3 regions of the Serratia ureilytica genome follow, and region 3 is predicted to be linked to each of the others. Evidence: predicted binding sites of a transcription regulator. Region 3 holds the regulator's gene; each other region holds the start of a gene.
What was found. Region 3 encodes CRP, which controls carbon source genes, mostly activating them, when cyclic AMP is high. Its sites were predicted from a motif close to ATGTGANNNNNNTCACAT; they were not measured.

Region 1: the regulator CRP is predicted to act here: its motif matches at 4,463-4,480, upstream of J0X03_RS07725 (sugar transporter).
Region 2: the regulator CRP is predicted to act here: its motif matches at 2,429-2,446, upstream of J0X03_RS12160 (YjcB family protein).

Annotation. Positions count from the first base shown of each region.
Region 1 is NZ_CP071320.1:1,660,191-1,667,607, forward strand. Features, by position in the region: gene livM (high-affinity branched-chain amino acid ABC transporter permease LivM) at 1-524, shown strand, start outside; gene J0X03_RS07700 (ABC transporter ATP-binding protein) at 521-1,396, shown strand; gene J0X03_RS07705 (ABC transporter ATP-binding protein) at 1,393-2,109, shown strand; gene J0X03_RS07710 (winged helix-turn-helix transcriptional regulator) at 2,139-2,558, opposite strand; gene J0X03_RS07715 (aromatic alcohol reductase) at 2,645-3,577, shown strand; gene J0X03_RS07720 (aspartyl/asparaginyl beta-hydroxylase domain-containing protein) at 3,595-4,281, opposite strand; gene J0X03_RS07725 (sugar transporter) at 4,542-5,732, shown strand; gene J0X03_RS07730 (MFS transporter) at 5,907-7,301, shown strand.
Region 2 is NZ_CP071320.1:2,622,146-2,629,562, reverse strand. Features, by position in the region: gene J0X03_RS12175 (cysteine hydrolase family protein) at 1-477, shown strand, start outside; gene J0X03_RS12170 (FUSC family protein) at 477-1,490, shown strand; gene J0X03_RS12165 (MarR family winged helix-turn-helix transcriptional regulator) at 1,583-2,032, shown strand; gene J0X03_RS12160 (YjcB family protein) at 2,069-2,350, opposite strand; gene mrdA (penicillin-binding protein 2) at 2,647-4,572, shown strand; gene J0X03_RS12150 (penicillin-binding transpeptidase domain-containing protein) at 4,680-6,398, shown strand; gene J0X03_RS12145 (methyl-accepting chemotaxis protein) at 6,731-7,417, shown strand, end outside.
Region 3 is NZ_CP071320.1:308,149-315,565, forward strand. Features, by position in the region: gene J0X03_RS01390 (aminodeoxychorismate synthase component II) at 1-482, shown strand, start outside; gene argD (bifunctional acetylornithine/succinyldiaminopimelate transaminase) at 614-1,831, shown strand; gene J0X03_RS01400 (YccS/YhfK family putative transporter) at 1,872-3,950, opposite strand; gene crp (cAMP-activated global transcriptional regulator CRP) at 4,001-4,633, opposite strand; gene J0X03_RS01410 (OsmC family protein) at 5,016-5,423, shown strand; gene J0X03_RS01415 (phosphoribulokinase) at 5,462-6,331, opposite strand; gene J0X03_RS01420 (YheU family protein) at 6,483-6,716, opposite strand; gene J0X03_RS01425 (hydrolase) at 6,713-7,417, opposite strand, start outside.

The DNA of each region.
Region 1 (7,417 bases), 1.4 Mb from region 3:
ACGAGTTTCTCGGCATCGATTACAATCCTAATCTCAAGTTCATCTTCATCTACGCGATGCTGTTTTTGGTGGTGCTGCTGGTGCTGTACATCAAGCACCGGCTGACGCGCATGCCGATCGGCCGCGCCTGGGAGGCGCTGCGCGAGGACGAGATCGCCTGCCGCTCCCTCGGGCTGAACCACGTGCTGGTGAAGCTATCGGCGTTTATGCTGGGCGCTTCCACCGCCGGGCTGGCGGGGGTGTTTTTCGCCACTTACCAGGGGTTCGTCAACCCGACCTCGTTCACCTTCTTCGAGTCGGCCCTGATCCTGGCGATCGTGGTGCTGGGCGGCATGGGCTCCACCCTCGGCGTGGTGCTGGCGGCCTTTGTGCTGACGGTGGCGCCGGAGCTGCTGCGCAGCTTCGCCGAATACCGGGTGCTGCTGTTTGGCGTGCTGATGGTGGCGATGATGATCTGGCGGCCGCGCGGTCTGGTGCGCATCAGCCGCGCCAGCTTTGCGGAACGCAAGGGGGTGGCGCCATGAGCGACGCCATTTTGCGGGTGGAACACCTGATGATGCGCTTTGGCGGCATCAAGGCGCTGAACGACGTCAATCTGGAGGTGGAGCGCGGTTCCATCACCGCCCTGATCGGCCCCAACGGCGCCGGCAAGACCACGGTGTTCAACTGCCTGACCGGTTTCTATCGCGCCACCGGCGGCGCGATCCTGCTCAATACCCACAAGCGGCCAACCGATGTGATCCAGGTGCTGGGGCAGAAGTTCCGCGCCGGCGACTGGATACGCCCGAAGCGGCTCGGTTCGCGCCTCTATTACAAGATGTTCGGCGGCACCCACCTGGTCAACCGCGCCGGGCTGGCGCGCACCTTCCAGAATATCCGCCTGTTCCGCGAAATGTCGGTGGTGGAGAACCTGCTGGTGGCGCAGCACATGCAGAGCAACCGCAATCTGATCGCCGGGGTGCTGAATACGCCGGGCTACCGTCGGGCGGAAAGCGCCGCGCTCGATCACGCCTTCTACTGGCTGGAGGTGGTGGATCTGGCGGACTGCGCCAACCGGCTGGCGGGGGAGATGTCCTACGGCCAGCAGCGGCGGCTGGAGATCGCGCGCGCCATGTGCACCGCGCCGGAGATGATCTGCCTCGACGAACCGGCCGCCGGGCTGAACCCGGTGGAGACGGCCGCGCTGAGCCGCATCATCCGCTTCCTGCGCCGGGATCACGGCATCACGGTGCTGCTGATCGAGCATGACATGGGCATGGTAATGGAGATCTCCGATCGGGTGATCGTGCTCGATCACGGCGATGTGATCGCTCGCGGCACGCCGCAGGAGATTCAGCACAACGAGGCGGTGATCGCCGCTTACCTGGGCGCGGACGAAGAGGAGCTGGCGGGATGAGCGAAGCGATGTTGGAATTTCGCGAGGTCGATGTGTTTTACGGGCCGATCCAGGCGCTGCGCCAGGTGTCGCTGCAGGTGAACGCCGGGGAGACGGTGGCGCTGATCGGCGCCAACGGCGCGGGCAAGTCCACGCTGTTGATGTCGATCTTCGGTCAGCCGCGCATCGCCGGCGGGCAGATCCTGTTTCGCGGCGAGGACATCAGCCGCCGCTCCACGCACTTTGTTGCCAGCAGCGGCATCGCGCAGGCGCCGGAGGGGCGGCGCATCTTTCCGGACATGAGCGTGGAGGAGAACCTGCTGATGGGCACCATCACTGTCGGCAATCGCTACCTGGAAGAGGATTTACCGCGCATGTTCGAGCTGTTTCCGCGCCTGAAAGAGCGGCGCAACCAGCGGGCGATGACCATGTCCGGCGGCGAACAGCAGATGCTGGCGATCGCCCGCGCGCTGATGAGCCGGCCGAAGCTGTTGCTGCTGGATGAGCCGAGCCTGGGGCTGGCGCCGATCGTGGTGCGGCAGATCTTCGGGGTGCTGCGCGAACTGACCCGCAGCGGCATGACGCTGTTTCTGGTGGAGCAGAACGCCAACCATGCGCTGAAACTGTCCGATCGCGGCTATGTGATGGTCAACGGCCAGATCCGCCTCACCGGCAGCGGGGAAGAACTGTTGAACGATCCGCAGGTGAGAAAGGCGTATCTGGGCGGCGGCTGACAGCCGCCTGCGGGCAGGGAAGCCCGCGTTCATTTTTCGGCGTCGCGCTCTTGGCCATCGTAGTGCGAGCGGGCTGCCCTGAAGGCGTCGGCGGAGGAGATAATCCACGACCAGAGCGGTAGCATGTTGAGCAGCATTTCTTCCCCCGCCTCGGTGATGGTGTAAACCACGCGGGGCAGTTTTTCCTGATAATCGCAGCGCGATATCAACCCATCCCGCTCGAGATGGCGCAGCGTCCGCGTCAGCATTCTCTGCGTCACGCCCGCTAATTGGCGGCCTAGTTCGCCGTGGCGCAGCGGCCCGTGGGTGCCCAGGAGATGCAATACGCCCAGCGACCAACGGTTGCCCGCATGCGCGAGGATCTCGCGCTTCAATCCTTCATCGTCGTTGCTCAATGCTTCACAGAACGCTTGCGAAAATTGCAGCAGCGCTTCCCGATCGCTCGTCATATTCCTCCCCGGTATCACGCGTGTACCTAATTGAACCCGTTTTTGTCAGCTGTCAGGATGACGCAGTGTCAAGACAGGAGGCAAGCATGAAATCCACAAATCCATCCATCAATACCGTGCTCATACTCGGCGCCGGCGAACTGGGGCTGCCGGTACTGCGAGCGATGAGCCGGCAGGCTCGGTTATCTCCATCTTTAAAAATCAGCGTACTGCTCCGGCCGGAGGCCGCCCGCGCCGTGAGCGGCCCGCTCCGGGCGCGGCGGGATGAGCTGGCGCGGCTCGGGATCGCCGTGGTGGAAGGCGATCTGCAGCAAAGCGGGGTGGAGGCGCTGAGCGTGCTGCTGCGTGGCTTTGATGCGGTAATCAACTGCAGCGGCTTCGTTGGCGGGGCGGGCACGCAGATAAAGATCACCCAGGCCGTTTTGCAGGCCGGCGTGGCGCGCTACTTCCCGTGGCAGTTCGGCGTGGACTACGATGTCGTCGGTAAAGGCAGCGGGCAGCCGGTGTGGGATGAACAGCTCGAGGTGCGTCACCTGCTGCGCGCGCAGAGCGCAACGGAGTGGGTGATTGTTTCCACGGGCATTTTCACCAGCTACCTGTTTGACTCGGGTTTTGGCGTGGTGGATGCGGAACGCAAAACCGTGCGCGCGCTGGGCGATTGGCAGTATGCGGTGACGCTGACCACTCCCGAGGACATTGGCCGGCTGACGGCCGCGATTTTTTTCCATCGGCCCGCGTTTCGCAACCAGGTGGTCTATATCGCCGGGGACACGCTGACCTACCGTGAGCTTGCCGATCTTATGCAGGCGCACTGGGGCGTGGAGGTCAACAGAGTCCTGTTGGACAAAGAGCGGCTGCAGGCGGAGGTGCGGAATCATCCGCATGACGTCGGCGCGAAATACCGGTTGGCTTTCGCCCGACCCGACGGCGTGGCCTGGGATAAGGCGAACACCTTCAATGCGCGCCAGGGCATGGCCGCCACCACCGCCGGCCAGTGGCTGGCTTCTCAGGGTGGTTAATCGCCTGTGCGCCGCAGTCAGAACTGGCGCTGCATCCAGCGCACGTTCAGCCGCACCAGCGCGATGATGGCTCTGGAGAGCAGCCGCAGCCCGCCGGGCATGTCGCGGCGGCGAATGTCCAGCAGCAGCACGGTGCGCACCTGCGGGCTGTCGTTCCATACCTCGTGTTCGAAGGTATCGTCCCACAGCATGAACTCCCCTTCGCGCAGCCGGTATTCGCGGCCATCCACCTTCAGCACCGCCGCCGGCGCGCCGTCGGCGCGTTTGGGCATGTCCAGCACCAGATAGCCGCGCAGAATGCCGCGGAACGGGCCGCGATGGGGCGGCACCTGTTTGCCGGGCGCCAGGAAGGAGAGCGACGCGGACAGCACGTCCGGCGAGGAGGCGATCAGCGCCGCCAGCGTCGGGCAGCGTGCCAGGTTGCGGGGGATGGGCTGGCCATAGGCCTTCATGATGAACATGCGCCAGTCGCGCGCGTCGTTGGCGGAGATGGACGCCTGCTGGCTCATGATCTCGTGGAAGCGCGGGATATTGTGCAGATCGTGGGCGACCGTCAGCGCCTCTTCGCGGATCTGCCGCCATTGGGCGGTAAAGCGTTCGGCGTCGGGGAAGAGGGCCGCGCTGTCGAGCACCGGCTGGCCCTGGATGCGGCGATCGTAAACATTGCGCAGGGCAAGTACGGACCAATCATAAATCGCGGACATCATAATGACCTCGCCTCAGGAAACGCCAAAGGGACACTGCGCGGGTCTTCGGCGCGGCGCGTGGACGGCCGGGGAAGAGCGGCAGGAAAAATTGGTACGCTTCAATAGATTAGCACAGCATTTTGGCAACCGTGCGTCGGTGAGCGTGTCGATGGGCGGTGAAAAAAACCACACAATTAAAATGTGACGCGTATCGCATTTAGCGGGCCGGTTGGTTAAAATATCGCGACTTGCCCGCACCTGTCCGGATTTTTTTTACCATGGAACACGCTCCCGTTTCCCGCTCAACCGCCTGGTTGCGCGTGGTCATCCTCGCCGTCTCGGCCTTTATATTCAACACCACCGAGTTTATTCCGGTCGGTCTGCTGAGCGATATCGCCGCCAGCTTTTCGATGCAAACCGAACAGGTCGGCTTGATCATTACCATTTACGCCTGGATCGTCGCCGCCGCCTCGCTGGCGTGCATGCTGCTGACCAGCAAGATCGAGCGCCGCAAACTGTTGATCGGCGTGTTCATGCTGTTTATCGCCAGCCACATACTGACCGCCGTGGCCTGGAACTTTACCACGCTGGTTATCTCGCGCGCCGGCGTGGCGCTGGCGCACTCGGTGTTCTGGTCGATCACCGCCTCGCTGGCGATCCGCGTGGCGCCGCCGGGCAAGAAAGCCCAGGCGCTGAGCCTGCTGGCGGGCGGCACCGCGCTGGCGATGGTGCTCGGGTTGCCGCTCGGGCGGGTGGTGGGGCAGTTGCTCGGCTGGCGCATGACCTTTATCGGCATCGCGGTGTGCGCCACCCTGGCGCTGGTGCTGCTGTGGCGCCTGTTGCCGGTGCTGAAAAGCGAGCACTCCGGTTCGCTGGCCAGCGTGCCGCTGCTGTTCAAGCGCCCGGCGCTGATGGCGCTTTACATGCTGACCATCATTGTGGTGACGGCGCACTTCACCGCCTACAGCTACATCGAGCCGTTTATCCAGACCGTGGCCGGGCTGTCGGATAACTTCACCACGCTGATGCTGTTGCTGTTCGGCGCCGCCGGCATCGTCGGCAGCCTGCTGTTCAGCCGCTACAGCGAGCGTTTTCCTTCCGGCTTCTTTATCGGCGCCATTACGCTGCTGGCCTTGAGCCTGCTGCTGCTGTTGCCGGCCGCCGGCAGCGAAAGCCATCTGACGGTGCTGTGCATCTTTTGGGGCATGGCGATCATGGCGATCGGCCTGTCGATGCAGGCCAGGGTTTTGAGCCTGGCGCCGGACGCCACCGACGTGGCGATGGCGATCTTCTCCGGCCTGTACAACTTCGGCATCGGCAGCGGCGCGCTGCTGGGCAATCAGGTGAGCCTGCATCTGGGCATGGGCAACATCGGCTTCGTCGCCGCGCCGCTGGCGCTGATCGCCCTCGGCTGGTGCTTGCTGAGCGCCTACCGCAGCGAACGGCTGCAGCACCACCACAGCCGTTAACCTGCCGATTCGGGATGCCGCTGCGGCATCCCGCGCTACATTTTCCTGCTATAAAACAGGCTGCTGCAGCGTTTTATGCTTAACTTTTTTTCATAGTCTGCTAATTAAAAATTTAACTCCGACGCCGCTTCGCTAGCATAGAAAGTCATCAAAAATGTTAATGCGAGGTTAACGGTGAGTGACTCTGTAGCGGCGTCGCCGATCCATGCGCGGGATTTGGCGGCCAGAATCGACGCCTTGCCCGCGTCGGCCGGCCTGTGGCGCTTTATCATTCTGCTGTCGCTGGGCGGCTTTTTCGAACTCTACGATCTGTTCCAGACCGGCTATATCAGCACCGGCCTTATCGCCGACGGCATTTTCCACACCGGCGCGCAGGGCGTCTTCGGCGTGTCGGATCAGGCGGCCTTCGCCTCCGCCACCTTTCTCGGCCTGTTCGTCGGCGCCAGCCTGCTGAGCCCGTACGCCGATCGCTTCGGCCGGCGCGCCACCTTCATGTTCGCCCTGATCTGGTATGGCGCCTTCTCGCTGCTGCTGGCGTTTCAACAGCAGGCGGAGTGGGTGATCTTTCTGCGCTTTCTGGTGGGCGTCGGGCTCGGCATTGAGCTGGTGACCATCGATACCTACCTGACGGAGTGGGTGCCCGCGCATCTGCGCACCCGGGCTTTCGCCTTCGCGTTCTTCGTGCAGTTCCTGTCGGTGCCGGCGGTGGCGCTGATGTCCTGGTGGCTGGTGCCGCAGACGATTTGGGGCCTGAGCGGCTGGCGCTACGTGGTGATCGCCGGCGCGCTGGCTTCGCTGGTGATTTGGCTGGTGCGCAAGGGGCTGCCGGAGTCGCCGCGCTGGCTGGTGCAGCAGCGGCGCTATGCGCAGGCCCGGCAGGTGATGCGGGATATGGAGCGGCGCTGCGGCGTGGCAGCCACGGACTTCCCGTCGCGCCCGGTTGACGATGCCGAGGGCGCGCCGCTGCGCGGCCGCTTTCGCGATATCTGGGCGCCGCAGTATCGCGATCGCACGCTGATGCTGGTGGTGATGAATTTCTTTCAGGCCATCGGCTTCTTCGGCTTCGGCAACTGGCTGCCAGCGCTGCTGTCGGGCAAGGGCGCTTCGGTCACCCACAGCCTGCTGTACGCTTTCTTCATCACGCTGGCCTACCCGCTGGGCTCGCTGCTGTGCAGCTTCTACGCCGACAAGATGGAGAATAAGTGGCAGATCGTGTTGTCTTGCCTGGTGACGGTGATCTTCGGCTCGCTGTTCGCGCTGCAGAACAACCCGCTGTGGCTGATCCTGTGCGGCTTCTTCATCACCTGGTCCAACGCCTGGCTGACCTACAGCTACCACTCCTATCAATCCGAGATCTTCCCGACCCACATCCGCGCCCGCGCCGTCGGTTTCTGCTACTCCTTCAGCCGGCTGTCGACGGTGTTCAGCAGCATCATTATCGGCATTATCTTGCAGTACGGCGGTTCGCTGGGGGTGATCGCGTTTATCGTCGCCAGCATGCTGATCGTGATGCTGGTGATCGGGCTGTTCGGCCCGAAAACGCGCGGCATCGATCTGGAAAACATCTGACGTTTTGCGCCGGCGGCGACGCCGGCCTCTTCAGCAAAAAAACTCGCGATCATGCGAAAATTATTCCGTTATCACTGCCTTTGCGCCTGCCGTACTGTTAACCCGTCCAAAATCCA
Region 2 (7,417 bases), 2.3 Mb from region 3:
GTCATCGTGCGGGCAAACAGCGCATTAGCGCTCGCGCGGCGCAAGGATTGGCTGCGTATTTTGGTCAAAGTCGGGTTCGCCGCCGGTTATATCGATCAGCCCAAACAATCCCGGATGTTCGGCCAGGCACATCAATTTGGCGCTATCGCATTGGATCAACCCGGGACGGCTTTTCATCCCGATTTGGCGTCAGAGCTGGGCGAATTAACGATCGTAAAACCGCGCGTCAGCGCTTTTTATGGCACCAATCTGGACGCGATACTGCGCGCCCGCCGCATCGAGCGGCTGGTAATTTGCGGGGTCAGCAGCACCTGGGCGGTACAGGCGACGGCGCGTGACGCGCACGATCGTGATTATCAGGTGTGGGTGCTGGAAGAGGCCTGCGCCGCAGCCACCGCGCAAGAACACCGGATCTCCATGGAAACGCTCGCGACGATCGCCGATATCGTCACGCTGGAACAGCTGGGCGAACGTTGATGCAGCTGCGTGCCGAAATCAACCTGCGGCTGCTGCTGCGGGGCGCGTGGATGTTGGCGCCGCTGCTGGCGCTGACTCTGGCGACCGGAAACGTCGACTGGCTGAAGGCTTCGGTGGTTACCATATCGCTGTTTATCGTGTTCGAAAGGGTTGAGTTGGCGCCGCTCGGCGTCATGCTGCATGCGGCTGCGCTGCTGTCGGTTTTCATGACGTTGCTGTACGCCATGCGGGCGCCGGCGACCTTCATTTTGGCATGCGTTTTTGCGGCGGCGGCGGCGGTGGGGATATCCGCCTGCGGCGGCAAATTGCGATCCTTGGGTAATTTTATCTTTATCCCGGCCCTTTATCTGGCGTGCGAGATTGCAGAAGGCGGCACGCACGCGCCAATGATCCAACGCGCCTGGGCACTGTTTCCCTATCTCTGGGTGGCCGCTTTGCCGGTGTTGGCGCTCGCGCTGATAGAGCACCGGCAACGGGCTTATCTGCCGTTTGAAAATGCATGGCGTCATTACCTTAAACTGCACCGCAGCGAAGGATTTGGCGCCCGGGTCGCCTGCGGTGAAGCGTTGTTGGCCGTGATTTTTGCCGTCGGGCTGTCTGCCGCGCTCGTCGAATGGCGGCAGCTCGATTATGGTCAATGGGTGATCTGGTCGGCCGTCAGCGTGATCACCGGCGATATGGCGACCACGCGCAATAAGCTTCGTCAGCGGGCGTCAGGTGCGTTGATGGGGGTTCCCGCCGGCATTTTGCTGGGGTATCTCATACCGCATAGCGATATGGGCTACGAACTGCTTACCGTGGCCACGATGCTGACATTGGTCTCTTTTCATCGTTATGCCTTAGGCTTTGGCGTGCGTTGCGCCTGCATCGCCTGTGCATTGATTATCGCCGGAAAAGCGCCGGAAATCGCGGCGGAAAGGGCGTTTAATGTGCTGCTCGGCGGCGGTATCGGTTTGCTGTTCGCTTTCCTGATGGATGGCGCGTTGCTGGCCAGTCCCGGCGCGCGCAAATAGCGGCCTGGGGTTTCTCTCGCGCCAATTTCGGTTGACCGTTCCTGCCCCCGGTGTGAAAGTACGATTGAATCTATCGTTATCTATTGATGCCAATGAAAAAAGATCATCCTGAAGACGTGACGCTGCTGCGCACGCAGTTAATGTCGCTGGTGCGCCGCATGCGGCGCGAGTCGCGCAGCGACGAAAAATCCTGGGCCCAGCTGATGCTGTTGGGGGCTATCGATCGCCATGGCGGCGAGGCGACGCCGTCGTTGCTGGCGGAGTCGGAGCGTATGCGCTCCTCAAACCTGGCGGCCGCGTTGCGCGAGCTGGAAGCCGAGGGGCTGCTGGTGCGCACGCCGGATGCCGAAGACAAACGCCGGGTGCGGGTGCGGCTGACGTCCGCCGGGCTGGGTTTGCTGCAGCAAAGCCGCGTCCGACGTGAGGCGTGGTTGCTGGCGGCGATGGAAAGCTGTCTGTCCGAGCGGGAGCAGGCGCTGTTGCTCGAAGCGGGGGCGCTGATGGCGCGGCTGGCGGCGGCGCCGTCTGCGGAAGCGGACTGATTGCAGGGGCGGCCTGAGTTGCCCCCTGCGGCGAGATTACGGCATCGGCCAATCGACCGGCATGGTGCTGACCACGTCCACGTAGCGATCCCAGGCCGATGACCAGAATTGGGTGAAGGCTTCGAGGGTGAAGTGAATGCCCATCAGGCCCATCACGAACCAGCAGGCGGTAAACAGGCCCAGGCTGCTGAACATGAACGCCATGCCATTGCGGCTGGTTTTACGGCAAACGACGTTTAACTGGCTGGCGAAGAACATCATCACGGCGCTCAGCAACTCCCAGCGCATCATGATTAAACCGGTGGCAATGGTACTCATCGAACTCGATCCTATGTAACAAAAAGCCGCATCCGGCAGGGCGCCGACAGGAAAATGCGGAGGAGAATAACGGTAATAGTGTGATAAGGATCACATTGTAGCATTGAGAGGAACGGCGGCTCAATGGGGCGCGCGGTGAAAAAATCGCCGCCGGTAACATTCCAATATGCTGAAACAGTTATGCCATTTCATTAGCAACCTTTTCATGGGGCGTCGCGCCCGATAACGCTATGCTTGCCGGCTTTTCAGTTCCCTGATTTTGCGGGGAAATGTGACGCAAAAGGTATCGGCTCCGCATGGCCCTGTTAAAAGAAAAAATTCGCGACCACTCCGCGGAAGAGATGCTGTTTATCCGCCGGGCGGCCGTGGCGCTGGCGCTGGTGGTGGTCTGTTTCGGCGCGCTGGTCGTCAACCTCTACCGGCTGCAAATTCGCCAGCACGGCTTTTACCAGACGCGCTCCAACCAGAATGACATCAAGATGTTGCCGATCGCCCCAAGCCGCGGGCTGATCTTCGATCGCAACGGCATTCCGCTGGTACGAAACGTGACACTGTATCGCATCGAGATCACGCCCAGCAAAATCACCGATATATCGGCGCTGCTGCAGGCGTTGACGCCGATCGTCGATCTGACGCCGGAAGATATCAGCGCGTTTCGCGACGACATGCACCACAACAGCCGCTACAAGCCGATAACGCTAAAAGCGGGGCTGAACGACACCGAGGTGGCGCGTTTCGCCGTCAATCAATACCGTTTCGACGGGGTGACTATCGATACCTATCAGCAGCGCGAATATCCTTACGGCGCGCAGCTGGCGCACGTGCTGGGCTACGTGTCGAAGATCAACGACAGCGATCTCAAGCGCCTGGACAAGGCCGGGTTGAGCGAGAACTATGCCGCCGATCGCAACATCGGCAAACAGGGCATCGAGGCCTATTACGAGTCCGAGCTGCACGGCACCACCGGCTATCAGGAGGTGGAGGTGGATAACCACGGGCGGGTGATCCGCTTGCTGAAGGAGCAGCCGCCGCAGGCCGGCAAAAACATCTACCTGACGCTGGATCTGCCGCTGCAGCAGTACATCGAATCGGTGCTGAAGGGGCAACGCGCCGCGGTGGTGGTGGAAGATCCGCGCGACGGCGGCATTCTGGCGATGGTCTCCAGCCCCAGTTACGATCCCAATCCCTTCGTCAAAGGCATCGGCTATCAGGCCTATAAGGCGCTGCTCCGCAACCCGGATCTGCCGCTCATCAACCGCGTCACCCAGGGGCTGTACCCGCCGGCGTCGACGGTGAAGCCCTACATGGCGGTTTCGGCGCTGTTTGCCGGGGTGATCACGCCCACCACCACCTTTTTCGGCGCGCCGACCTGGACGCTGCCCGGCACCGAGCGGCGCTATCGCGACTGGCTGAAGACCGGTCACGGCATGCTCAACGTCACCAAAGCGATAGAAGAGTCCGCCGATACCTTCTTTTATCAGGTGGCGTATGAGATGGGCATCGATCGCATTCACCATTGGCTGAGCCAGTTTGGTTACGGCCAGTCGACCGGCATCGATCTGAACGAAGAGTACCGCGGCGTGCTGCCAAGCCGCGACTGGAAGCTGAAGGTGCACAAAAAAGTCTGGTATCAGGGGGATACGGTATCGGTCGGCATCGGCCAGGGATATTGGGTGGCGACGCCTATTCAGATGGTGAAAGCGCTGACTACGCTGATCAACAACGGTAAGGTGAAAACGCCGCACCTGCTGTATTCGCTGCAGCAGGGCAACCGGGTCACGCGTTATCAGCCGCCGACGCAGGCGCTGCAGATTGGCGATCCCCGTTCGCCTTACTGGGGCATTGTGCGCAACGGCATGTATGGCATGGCCAACCTGCCGAACGGCACCGGATACAAGCTGTTCCATACCGCGCCGTACCAGATTGCCGCTAAATCCGGCACCTCGCAGGTGTTCAGCCTGAAGCAAAACCAGACTTACAACGCCAAAATGATTCCGGTGCGGCTGCGCGATCACATCTTTTATACGCTGTTCGCCCCCTACAAAAACCCCCGGGTGGCGATGGCGCTGATCCTGGAAAACGGCGGCGGCGACGGCGTGGTGGCGGGGCCGACCGCGCGCGCGATCCTCGACCACATTTTCGATCCGGCCAACGCGCCCCAGCCCGGCGACGCGGCGCAAACTAAACCGCAGTTAAACGACAGTGCGGATGTGCAACGGTGATGCGGTTTGTTTTTACTTTCTTACAAACTGCAATCTCCTGACCATTTCCGGCAAGGTAGACTGAAATAACACGATAAACCGAATAAAAACGCAGGGTTAACACAACAGTGGCGCCATCGACCAAAAAGAGCGGTAAAACCTATTCCACAGTTCGTTTCGGCTGGATTTGCGCCGGCATGCTGGTCTGTTTTTTTCTGTTGGCGTTCAGGGTCGGTTACCTGCAACTGCTGGAACACCAGCAGTTGGCGAACCAGGCAGATCAGCGCTCGATTCGCACCCAGGTAGTGCCGACCAACCGCGCCATGATCACCGATCGCAACAATGAGGCGCTGGCGGTCAGCGTGTCGTCGAAAGACATCGTGCTGGATCCGAAGCATATTCTCGATACCCAGACCGATACCGGCAACGAACGCTGGCAGAGCATGGCCAACGTGCTGAAGATCCCGCTGGCGGACGTGCAGCATCTGATCCAGAGCAACGCGCACAAACGCTTTGTCTACCTGGCGCGCAAGGTGGAGGACGACAACGCCGCTTATATCAGCAAACTGCACCTGACCGGCGTCAGCACCGAGCAGGATTTCAGCCGCTTCTATCCGATGGGCCAGGATGCGGCCGGACTGATCGGCATCGTCGGCCAGGACAATCAGGGGCTGGAGGGCATCGAGCTGGGCTTCAACCCGTTGCTGCAGGGTAAAAACGGCCTGCGGGTCTACCAGAAGGACGGCAGCGGTGCGGTGATCGGCGTGATTAAAAGCGTGGATCCGGTTCCACCGCCGAATGTGACGCTCAGCATCGACAAATTTATCCAGTACGTGCTCTATGCGCAGATCCGCGACGGCGTGGTGGCTAACCAGGCCGACTCCGGCTGCGCGGTGCTGGTGAAAATCGACACCGGCGAAATCCTCGGCATGGCCAGCTATCCGTCGTTCAACCCGAACAACTATGGCAGCACGCCGGCGAAAGATATCCGCAACGTGTGCAGCAGCGACAGCTTCGAACCGGGTTCGACGGTGAAACCGGTCGTGGTGATGGTGGGGCTGGAGCATAAGCTGATCCGGCCGGATACCGTGTTGGACACCACGCCGTATCGGGTGAACGGTCACCTGATCAAGGACGTCGGCCACTGGTCGAAGCTGACCATCACCGGCGTGCTGCAAAAATCGAGCGACATCGCGGTATCGCACATTGCGCTGGCGCTGCCGGCCACGGTGCTGCCGGCGGTCTACCGCAGCTTTGGCCTGGGGCGGCCGACCGAGCTTGGCATCGGCAACGAGAGCAGCGGCTACCTGCCGCAGCATCGCGAGCGCTGGGCCGATATCGAACGCGCCACGTTCTCCTTCGGCTATGGGCTGCGCGTGACGCCGCTGCAAATGGCGCGCGAGTATGCCGCGATCGGTTCCTTCGGCATTTATCGGCCGCTGTCGATCACTAAGGTGACGCCGCCGGTGATGGGGCAACGCATTTTGCCGGCCGATACGGTCAGGTCCGTGGTGCATATGATGGAAAGCGACGCCTTGCCGGGCGGCAGTGGGGTGAGCGCTGCGGTGCCCGGCTACCGTTTGGCGATCAAAACCGGTACCGCCGAGAAAATGGGCCCCAGCGGCAAATACGACGGCGGCTATATCAACTATACCGCCGGCGTGGCGCCGGCCAGCGATCCGCAGGTAGCGCTGGTGGTGATGGTCAACAACCCGAAAGCCGGCAAGCACTTCGGCGGCTCGGTAGCCGGGCCGGTGTTCGGCAAGATCATGGCCCAGGTGCTGGAGCACATGAATATCCTGCCGGATGCCCAGCCGCTCAATGTGGTGTCGTCGGTTAAAGGGTGAGGATTTAAGCGGGAAGTGAGTGGGTCAGAAAATGTCTGACCCACGCTTCAATACAACGAGTTTAACCTACGGCAGTATTTATTATGGATATGCCTTGAAATATTGATTGATATTCGACTTGAATGAATTTCTCTGTTTCTAAAATAATATTTCTTATTTGGCGATTCGCAGAGAAGCTTATTTTCTCACCAAGACAATTCCCTCTTTCGTTCACGCCTTAACATGATTTCAACGCATTCCGAACCCGGCAACACCCGTCTATGGGGGCTGTAATCGTCGTGTCATCAATGCTCGTTAGACTCGCGGCATCCTGGTATTACCGACTAAAAATCATGAACATAAAACTGACACTTGGCCGCGGGGCAAAACCTGCGCCCGCGCTGCCGCGCGCGTTTGGCTTCGGCAAAAGCATGGGGTTATTAAGCGGCGTAATTTGCGTTATCGCGCTATTTTCTCTGCTGCAATTGTTTTCCACCGTATTTATTTCCAATATTCTGCGCGACGCCAAGATTAACCTGGTGACGGGCGACGCCTTGCATCGCCAGCAGGCGGCGATGGATCGCGCCAGGCTGTCGCTGCTGACGGCCAGCGATACCCTGAACCGTGCGGGCATTTACTATCTGCAGGATAAAGCCACCGGCTCCGACGGCAGCTGGCATAGCCTGCTGGATGAATCGCTGGCGGCGTTGCAGGCTTCAGAGCAGGCCTTCGCCCGGTTTGAGCGCCTGAGCGCGACGGCGCCCGAGGCCGCTGACGCCCTGAAAGGCAGTTATCGCCTGTTCTATGACGGTCTGAAGGAGCAGGCGCAAGGGCTGCAACGCAGCGACAGCATCGATGCGTTTTTCGCCGTGCCGATCCAGGCTTTTCAGGCAGATTTCAACGAGAAGTATCTCGCTTATCAGGCGCTGAACGAACGACGCGGCGATGACGTCAACGTGCGGCAATTGGCGGCGCTGGAGCAGGCCAAAACCTATGCGCTTGGCGCGCTCGCGGCGTTGGCGCTGATCGCCTTGGGCGTG
Region 3 (7,417 bases):
ATGAGCTGCAGCTGGCCGATATCGAGCGGCTGGCGCCGCAGCATCTGGTGATTTCCCCCGGCCCTTGTACCCCGAACGAAGCGGGCATCTCGCTGGCCGCCATTCGTCATTTCGCCGGCAAGCTGCCGATCCTCGGCGTGTGCCTGGGGCACCAGGCGCTGGGGCAGGCGTTCGGCGCCGAGGTGGTGCGCGCCCGCGCGGTGATGCACGGCAAAACCTCGGCGATTCGCCATCTGGGCGTCGGCGTGTTTCGCGGCCTGAGCGATCCGCTGACCGTGACGCGTTACCATTCGTTGGTGCTGAAAGCCGATACGCTGCCGGATTGCTTTGAAGTGACCGCCTGGAGCGAACGCGACGGCGTGCGCGACGAGATCATGGGTATCCGCCACCGCACGCTGGCGCTGGAAGGGGTGCAGTTCCACCCGGAAAGCGTGCTCAGCGAGCAGGGCCATCAGCTGTTGGACAATTTTCTCAGGCGTTAATCCCTTCGCATTTTTTTCGCCCGTCAGGCGTTTTGCATTTGCGCTTTAGTGTTTTTTTATGCATATTTCGTGATTACATTTTCATTATAACATCGCGATAGCGCTGAAAAACCTTCAGGGTGGAGCCGAAAATGACTGACAAATCCGCAGTGAGCCGCAGCACCTTTGACCAGGTGATCCTGCCTGTTTATGCACCCGCCCAGTTTGTGCCGGTGCGCGGCCAAGGCAGCCGGGTCTGGGATCAGCAGGGAAAAGAGTACATCGATTTTTCCGGCGGCATCGCGGTGACGGCGCTGGGGCACTGCCATCCGGCGCTGGTCGAGGCGCTCAAACGCCAGGGCGAAACCTTGTGGCATACCAGCAACGTCTTCACCAATGAACCGGCGCTGCGCCTGGCGAGCAAATTGATCGACGCCACCTTCGCCGATCGGGTGTTCTTCGCCAACTCCGGCGCAGAGGCCAACGAGGCGGCGTTCAAACTGGCGCGTCATTACGCTATCACCCGCCACAGCCCCTATAAAACCAAAATCATCGCCTTCTATAACGCGTTTCACGGCCGCACGCTGTTCACCGTGTCGGTGGGCGGGCAGGCCAAATATTCCGACGGGTTCGGGCCGAAGCCGGCCGACATCGTGCACGTGCCGTTCAACGATCTGGCGGCGGTGAAAGCGGTGATGGACGACCACACCTGCGCGGTGGTGATGGAGCCGATTCAGGGCGAGGGCGGCATTACGCCGGTCGACGCCGACTTCCTTAAAGGCGTGCGCAAACTGTGCGACCAACATCAGGCGCTGCTGGTGTTCGACGAAGTGCAAAGCGGCATGGGGCGCAGCGGCAAACTGTTCGCCTATATGCATTATGGCGTGACGCCGGACATTCTCACCACCGCCAAGGCGCTGGGCGGCGGTTTCCCGGTCAGCGCCATGCTGACCACCGAAGACATTGCGTCGGTGATGCAGGTGGGCACCCACGGCACCACCTACGGCGGCAACCCGCTGGCCTGCGCGGTGGCGGAGGCGGCGCTGGACGTGATCAATACGCCGGAGGTGCTGAGTGGCATTGAGCAGCGTCATGCGCTGTATGTGCAGGTTTTGCAGCATATCGGCGATAAATACGGTATTTTCACCGCGATTCGCGGCATGGGGCTGCTGATTGGCGCCGAGCTGACGCCGCATTATCACGGCAGGGCGCGCGACTTCCTCACCGCCGCCGCCGCGCGTGGGTTGATGATCCTCAATGCCGGGCCGAACGTGATCCGTTTCGCGCCGTCGCTGGTGGTGGAGCTGCAGGATATCGAGGCCGGCATGGCGCTGTTCGAGCTGGCGGTGCAGGATGTGATCAACGCCTGAAGCCCGCGCGGCATATAACGGGGCGCGGCATGCCGCGCCCTTATTGATCGCGCAGTTTGCGCTTGAGCCAGATGCCGTGGTGCGGGCGCTGGCGCCAGGCCAGCGACGAAATGGTGTGCATCACGCTCAGGTGCGACAAAATGCGCCGCAGATGGCGCTCCATCTCGGTAACGGGCATGTCCGGATGCAGATCCGGCGGCTGCATGATGCCGCTGTTGCCGCTGCTCGGGCCGTCGTATTCCAACCGCTGCTGGCAGCTTTGCAGCGCGATTTCACAGGTCTGCAGATACTCTTCCGCCAGTTTCGGCGTCAGCATGTAGTGCTCGCGTGCCAGAATGGTCATGGCGTTCAGGTGTTCGACGATGAACTGGCTGTGAGTGACCCACAGCCGCATGTCCGCCAGATAGTTTGACGCGAACCCCGGCTCTTGCATCGCCTGATTGAGCGAGGTGAACAGCGCGTTGTGTGCCTGGTTGACCTGCATGCGGGTATAGGCCAACGCGGTGGCGTCCGGTTCCGGTTGCTTCAGCATCAGCCGCAGCGCGGCTTGATCGTTCTCCAGCGCCTGATGGGCATTCTTGCGCAGCAGCCCGCTTTGCCACTGCGGCCACAGCCAAATGGTGCCGCCGAACGCCAGCACGCAGCCGATCAGCGTATCGATCAGGCGCGGTACCAGAAAATGCGAGCCGTTCAGCGCCAGCAGCTGCAGGGTGTAAACCGCCGTGACCGTAAAGCCAATCACCGACAGCCCGTAGTTCTTGCGCGAAACCAGGTAGGCCAGCAGCGTGATCACCAGCATGATGCTCAGCGTTTCTCCCTCCGGCAACTGCAGCTGCAGCAGCCCGGCTGCCAGCAATAGCCCGGCAATCGTGCCCAGCGCACGGTGCTGAATACGCACCCGGGTGGCGTTATACCCGTTTTGGCTCACCAGCATGATGGTGAGCAGGATCCAGTAAGGCTTCGGCAGGTTGAATACCGCACCCAGGCTGCTGCCGACCGCCAGCGTTACGCCCAGCCGCGCGGCGTTGCGCAGGGCGGTGGATTTGAACGACAGATAGCTGACCAGCGCCGGCCAAAACGGCAGGCGGTGCTGGCCGGGCATCAGGTCGCGGCGGTACAGCGGATGCTGGGTGCGCAGCAGGCGGGCGATGCGGCTGAAGTGGTAATAACAAAACTGGCCGACCGGATTATCGGGATGCTGCGCCGCCATTTTTTCCAGCGCCGCCAGCTCGTGGGTCATGGAGAAGCGCTTCGAATATTGATGATAGAGAATATCGTGCGCCACCACGCGCAGCCGGCCGGCGATCACCTGAGCATTGCGGCGAATGATCGCTTCGGCCTGGCTCTGCTCCACCAGTTTTTGCACCTCTTCCGGCAGATGCAGGCTGACGGTGATGTGCTCCTGCAGGTCCATCGCCACCTGAAAGGCGCGCTGCAGGCGCTTTTGCTCGAGATTGTTGGCGTGCGGCAGGAAATTAAGCTGTTGGTACAACAGGCTGATCAGGTCCATCACCTTTTGCTGGCGCACCAGCAGCGGCGGCAGCGCGGTCTGCGGATCGGTGTGCTGGGTCAGCAGCGAGTATTTGGCTTCGAAATAGTCCGCCAGTTCCAGATAGAGCTGGCTCAGCGTCTCGCGCATCGGCTGCTCTTTCCACAGCTTGAACCAGAACCAGGTGAATAAGCCATACCAGGCGGTGCCGATCGCGTACAGCAGCGGCGCCTGCCAGATAGGCACCGTGCCGGCCGTGCTGAGGGCGAAGATGGCGGCCACCAGCGCCGCCGGCAACAGCCGGGCGTGCAGCGGGCTGATTTCGCCGGTGACGCCGAGCAGCAGCGCCAGGCCCAGCATCAGCGCCGGCAGCGGCACGTGCCACAGCAGGGCCTGTTGCAGCAGCACGCTGCTGAAGGCGAACAGCGAACCGCCGACGATCAGTCGTTTAAAGAAGCGCTTATGCGGCGTATCCAGCCCGGCGATATTGCAGCAGGCGGGCACGAGGGAGAACATCAGGCCGAGCTGCAGCTGGCCTATCAGCAGGCCGAACAGCACCGGCAGGCACAACACCAGCGTTTGTCGCAGTGCGTAGTTGATTTCCGGGTGGTAGATCAGGCGGCGCCACATGGCAGAGAGCAGACAAAAAAACGGCGCAGACTGCGCCGTTTTTTCAGGGATTAACGGGTGCCGTAGACGACAATGGTTTTGCCGTGGGCGGAAATCAGGTTTTGATCTTCCAGCATTTTCAGAATACGGCCAACGGTTTCACGCGAGCAGCCGACGATCTGGCCGATCTCCTGACGGGTGATCTTGATCTGCATGCCGTCCGGGTGAGTCATGGCGTCGGGTTGCTTCGCCAGATTCAGCAGGGTTTGCGCGATGCGGCCGGTAACGTCCAGGAAGGCGAGGTTGCCCACTTTTTCGGAGGTGACCTGCAGGCGGCTCGCCATTTGGGCGGACAGACGCATCAGGATGTCCGGGTTCACCTGGATCAGCTGGCGGAATTTCTTGTAGGAAATTTCGGCCACTTCACAGGCGGTTTTCGCGCGAACCCAGGCGCTGCGCTCCTGGCCTTCTTCGAACAATCCGAGCTCGCCGATGAAATCCCCCTGGTTGAGGTAGGACAGGATCATCTCTTTACCTTCTTCATCCTTGATCAGCACCGCGACGGAGCCTTTCACGATGTAGTAAAGCGTTTCGGCCTTTTCACCTTGGTGAATCAGCGTACTCTTCGATGGATATTTGTGGATATGGCAATGAGACAGGAACCATTCGAGAGTAGGGTCTGTTTGCGGTTTGCCGAGAACCATTCGCTGTTATCCTCTGTTGTTATCGCTGCCTTGTGTCACAGGGGTCAGAGTTCCCTGTAAAACCCGCCTGTAGCCGCAGTTATGAGCGAGGGCTACCGGCAAGTTTTGAGGCGTGTCATAAAAATACGCTGTCGCTCTAGCATATTAACTTGCCGTAAGCGCTGCAAGCTACATTCTGTTAACATACCGGTAAAGGAGCCTTTCTCTGGGCGTTTCCCTGAAATTCAGTGTCCCGGAAAGATTTATTGCGGCTCTGTTTGTAGCACAGAGTAAGGCGGGTGTCTCGTGTTGTCTCGCTTCAGCATGATTAGCATCAGGTTACGTTGCCTGTTTCTATGCGAAAGCGTACTCTGATTTTAAGAAATCAACCGGAGTGACGAGAATGCAGGCAAGAGTTAAGTGGGTGGAAGGGTTAACGTTTTTGGGTGAATCGGCCTCCGGCCACCAGGTGCTGATGGACGGCAACGCCGGCGATAAAGCGCCCAGCCCGATGGAAATGGTGCTGATGTCGGTGGGCGGCTGCAGCGCGATCGACGTGGTGTCCATCCTGCAAAAAGGGCGCAACGACGTGCGCGACTGCGAGGTGAAGCTGACCTCCGAGCGCCGTGCAGAAGCCCCGCGGTTGTTCACCCATATCAACCTGCACTTCATCGTCACCGGCCAGGATCTGACCGACAAAATCGTAGAGCGAGCGGTGAACCTGTCGGCGGAGAAGTACTGCTCGGTGGCGCTGATGCTCAACAAGGCCGCCACGGTGACCCACAGCTTCGAGATCCGCCAGCCGGCGTAATCGAGACGGAGCGCGGCCCGCCGCCGCGCTCAACGCGTTTATTCGATCTTCTTGCCTTCCAGCAGCCGCTGCACCAGCGGCGCCATGATCAGCTCCATCGCCAGCCCCATCTTGCCGCCCGGCACCACTAACGTATTGATGTGCGAGATAAACGAGCCCTGCAGCATCGCCAGCAAATAGGGGAAGTCAATCTGATCCAGCCCGCGGAAGTGGATCACCACGAAGCTTTCATCCAGTGAGGGAATGGCTTTGGCGGCGAACGGGTTGGAAGTATCCACCGTCGGTACGCGCTGGAAGTTGATGTGGGTGCGCGAGAACTGCGGCGTGATGTAGTTGATGTAGTCTTCCATCGAACGCACCACCGAGTCCATCACCGCCTCGCGGGAGTGGCCGCGTTCGCCGGTATCGCGGATCAGCTTCTGTATCCACTCCAGGTTGACGATCGGCACCACGCCGACCAGCAGATCGACGTGGCTAGCCACGTCATGGTGTTCGGTGACCACACCGCCGTGCAGCCCCTCGTAGAACAGCACGTCGGTCGGCGCCGGCAGCGGCTCCCACGGGGTGAAGGTGCCCGGCACCTGATTGTAGGGTACCGCTTCGTCGTAGGTGTGCAGGTACTTGCGCGAACGGCCGGTGCCATTTTTGCCGTACTCGATAAAGCTCTGCTGCAGCAGACCGAAGTCGTTGGCCTCGGGGCCGAAATAGCTGATGTGTCTGCCCAGATCGCGCGCCTTGCGGATCGCCGCGTCCATTTCCGGCCGGGTGTAGCGGTGGAAGCTGTCGCCCTCCAGCTCGGCGGCGCGAATGTTGAGCTGTTGGAAGATTTTGCGGAACGCCACGCTGGTGGTGGTGGTGCCGGCGCCGCTGGAACCGGTCACCGCGATAACGGGATGTTTGGCAGACATGGTGGTTGTCACTCCGTGTTGAATGCGCCGGCGTCAGGGGATTATTGTGGCTCTTGTTGACGCTCTCTATGTCAGGAAAAAATGGCGCGCGCTGGTTTGCAATGTCCCATTGTTACCTGATTTTTTCCGTCAGTCATAGAACCGGGCGCCACTAAATTTCTTCCTGCCCGGCGCGGATCTGACCGCGCGGCATGATGTTGACGCTCTCATGCAGTTCCGACCACACCAGCACCACCTCGCCGTTTTTCAGCTGGCGGCGCACGTCCTCCACCTTCTGCTCCAGCGATCGTTCGTGCTCGCCGTAATCGGTGCCTTCACGCAGCACAAAGGATTCGATCAGGCTGTTCAGGGTGTCGGTTGCCAGTTCTTGCCAGGGAATGATCACGTCGGGATGTCCAGAGAAGGGGAAAGCCAGGCCGGAATGCGATGCTCCAGCCACATGTGCGGTTTTTTCAGCGTGCCGCCGACAAAGCCGACGTGGCCGCCGAACTCGGTCAGCTGATATTCGATATTGCGCGGCAGGCCGGCGACGTCGGGGATCACCTCATGGGTCATGAAGGGATCGTCCTTCGCATGGATGATCAGCAGCGGCGTTTGGATCGCCGGCAACAGCGGCAGGGCGCTGCAGCGGCGATAATAATCGGTGGCGTCGCTGAAGCCGTGAATGCGCGAGGTGATGGCGTCGTCGAATTCGCGGATGCGCCGCAACCCGTTCAGCTGTGACAGCTTGAGCGGCAGGGTGTCCGGGTAGTGCAACAGCTTGCGGGTGGCGTTTTGTTTCAGCTGCCCCAACAGGTAGCGCTGATAGACGCGGGAGAAACCTTGCTCCATGCGATAGGCGCAGGGCTCCAGCATCAGCGGCGCCGAGACCACCACCGCCGCCTGCAGCAGGCTGTCGGCGCCTTGCTGCGCCAGATAACAGGCCAGCATGTTGCCGCCGAGCGAAACGCCTACTGCCGCGGTTGGCACCTCGCCGTAGCTGTCGTGCAGCCAGCGCAGGAAGAAACGCGCGTCTTCGGTTTCGCCGGAGTGGTAGATGCGCTGTTTGCGGTTGGGCACGCCGCTGCAGCCGCGAAAGTGCATCAC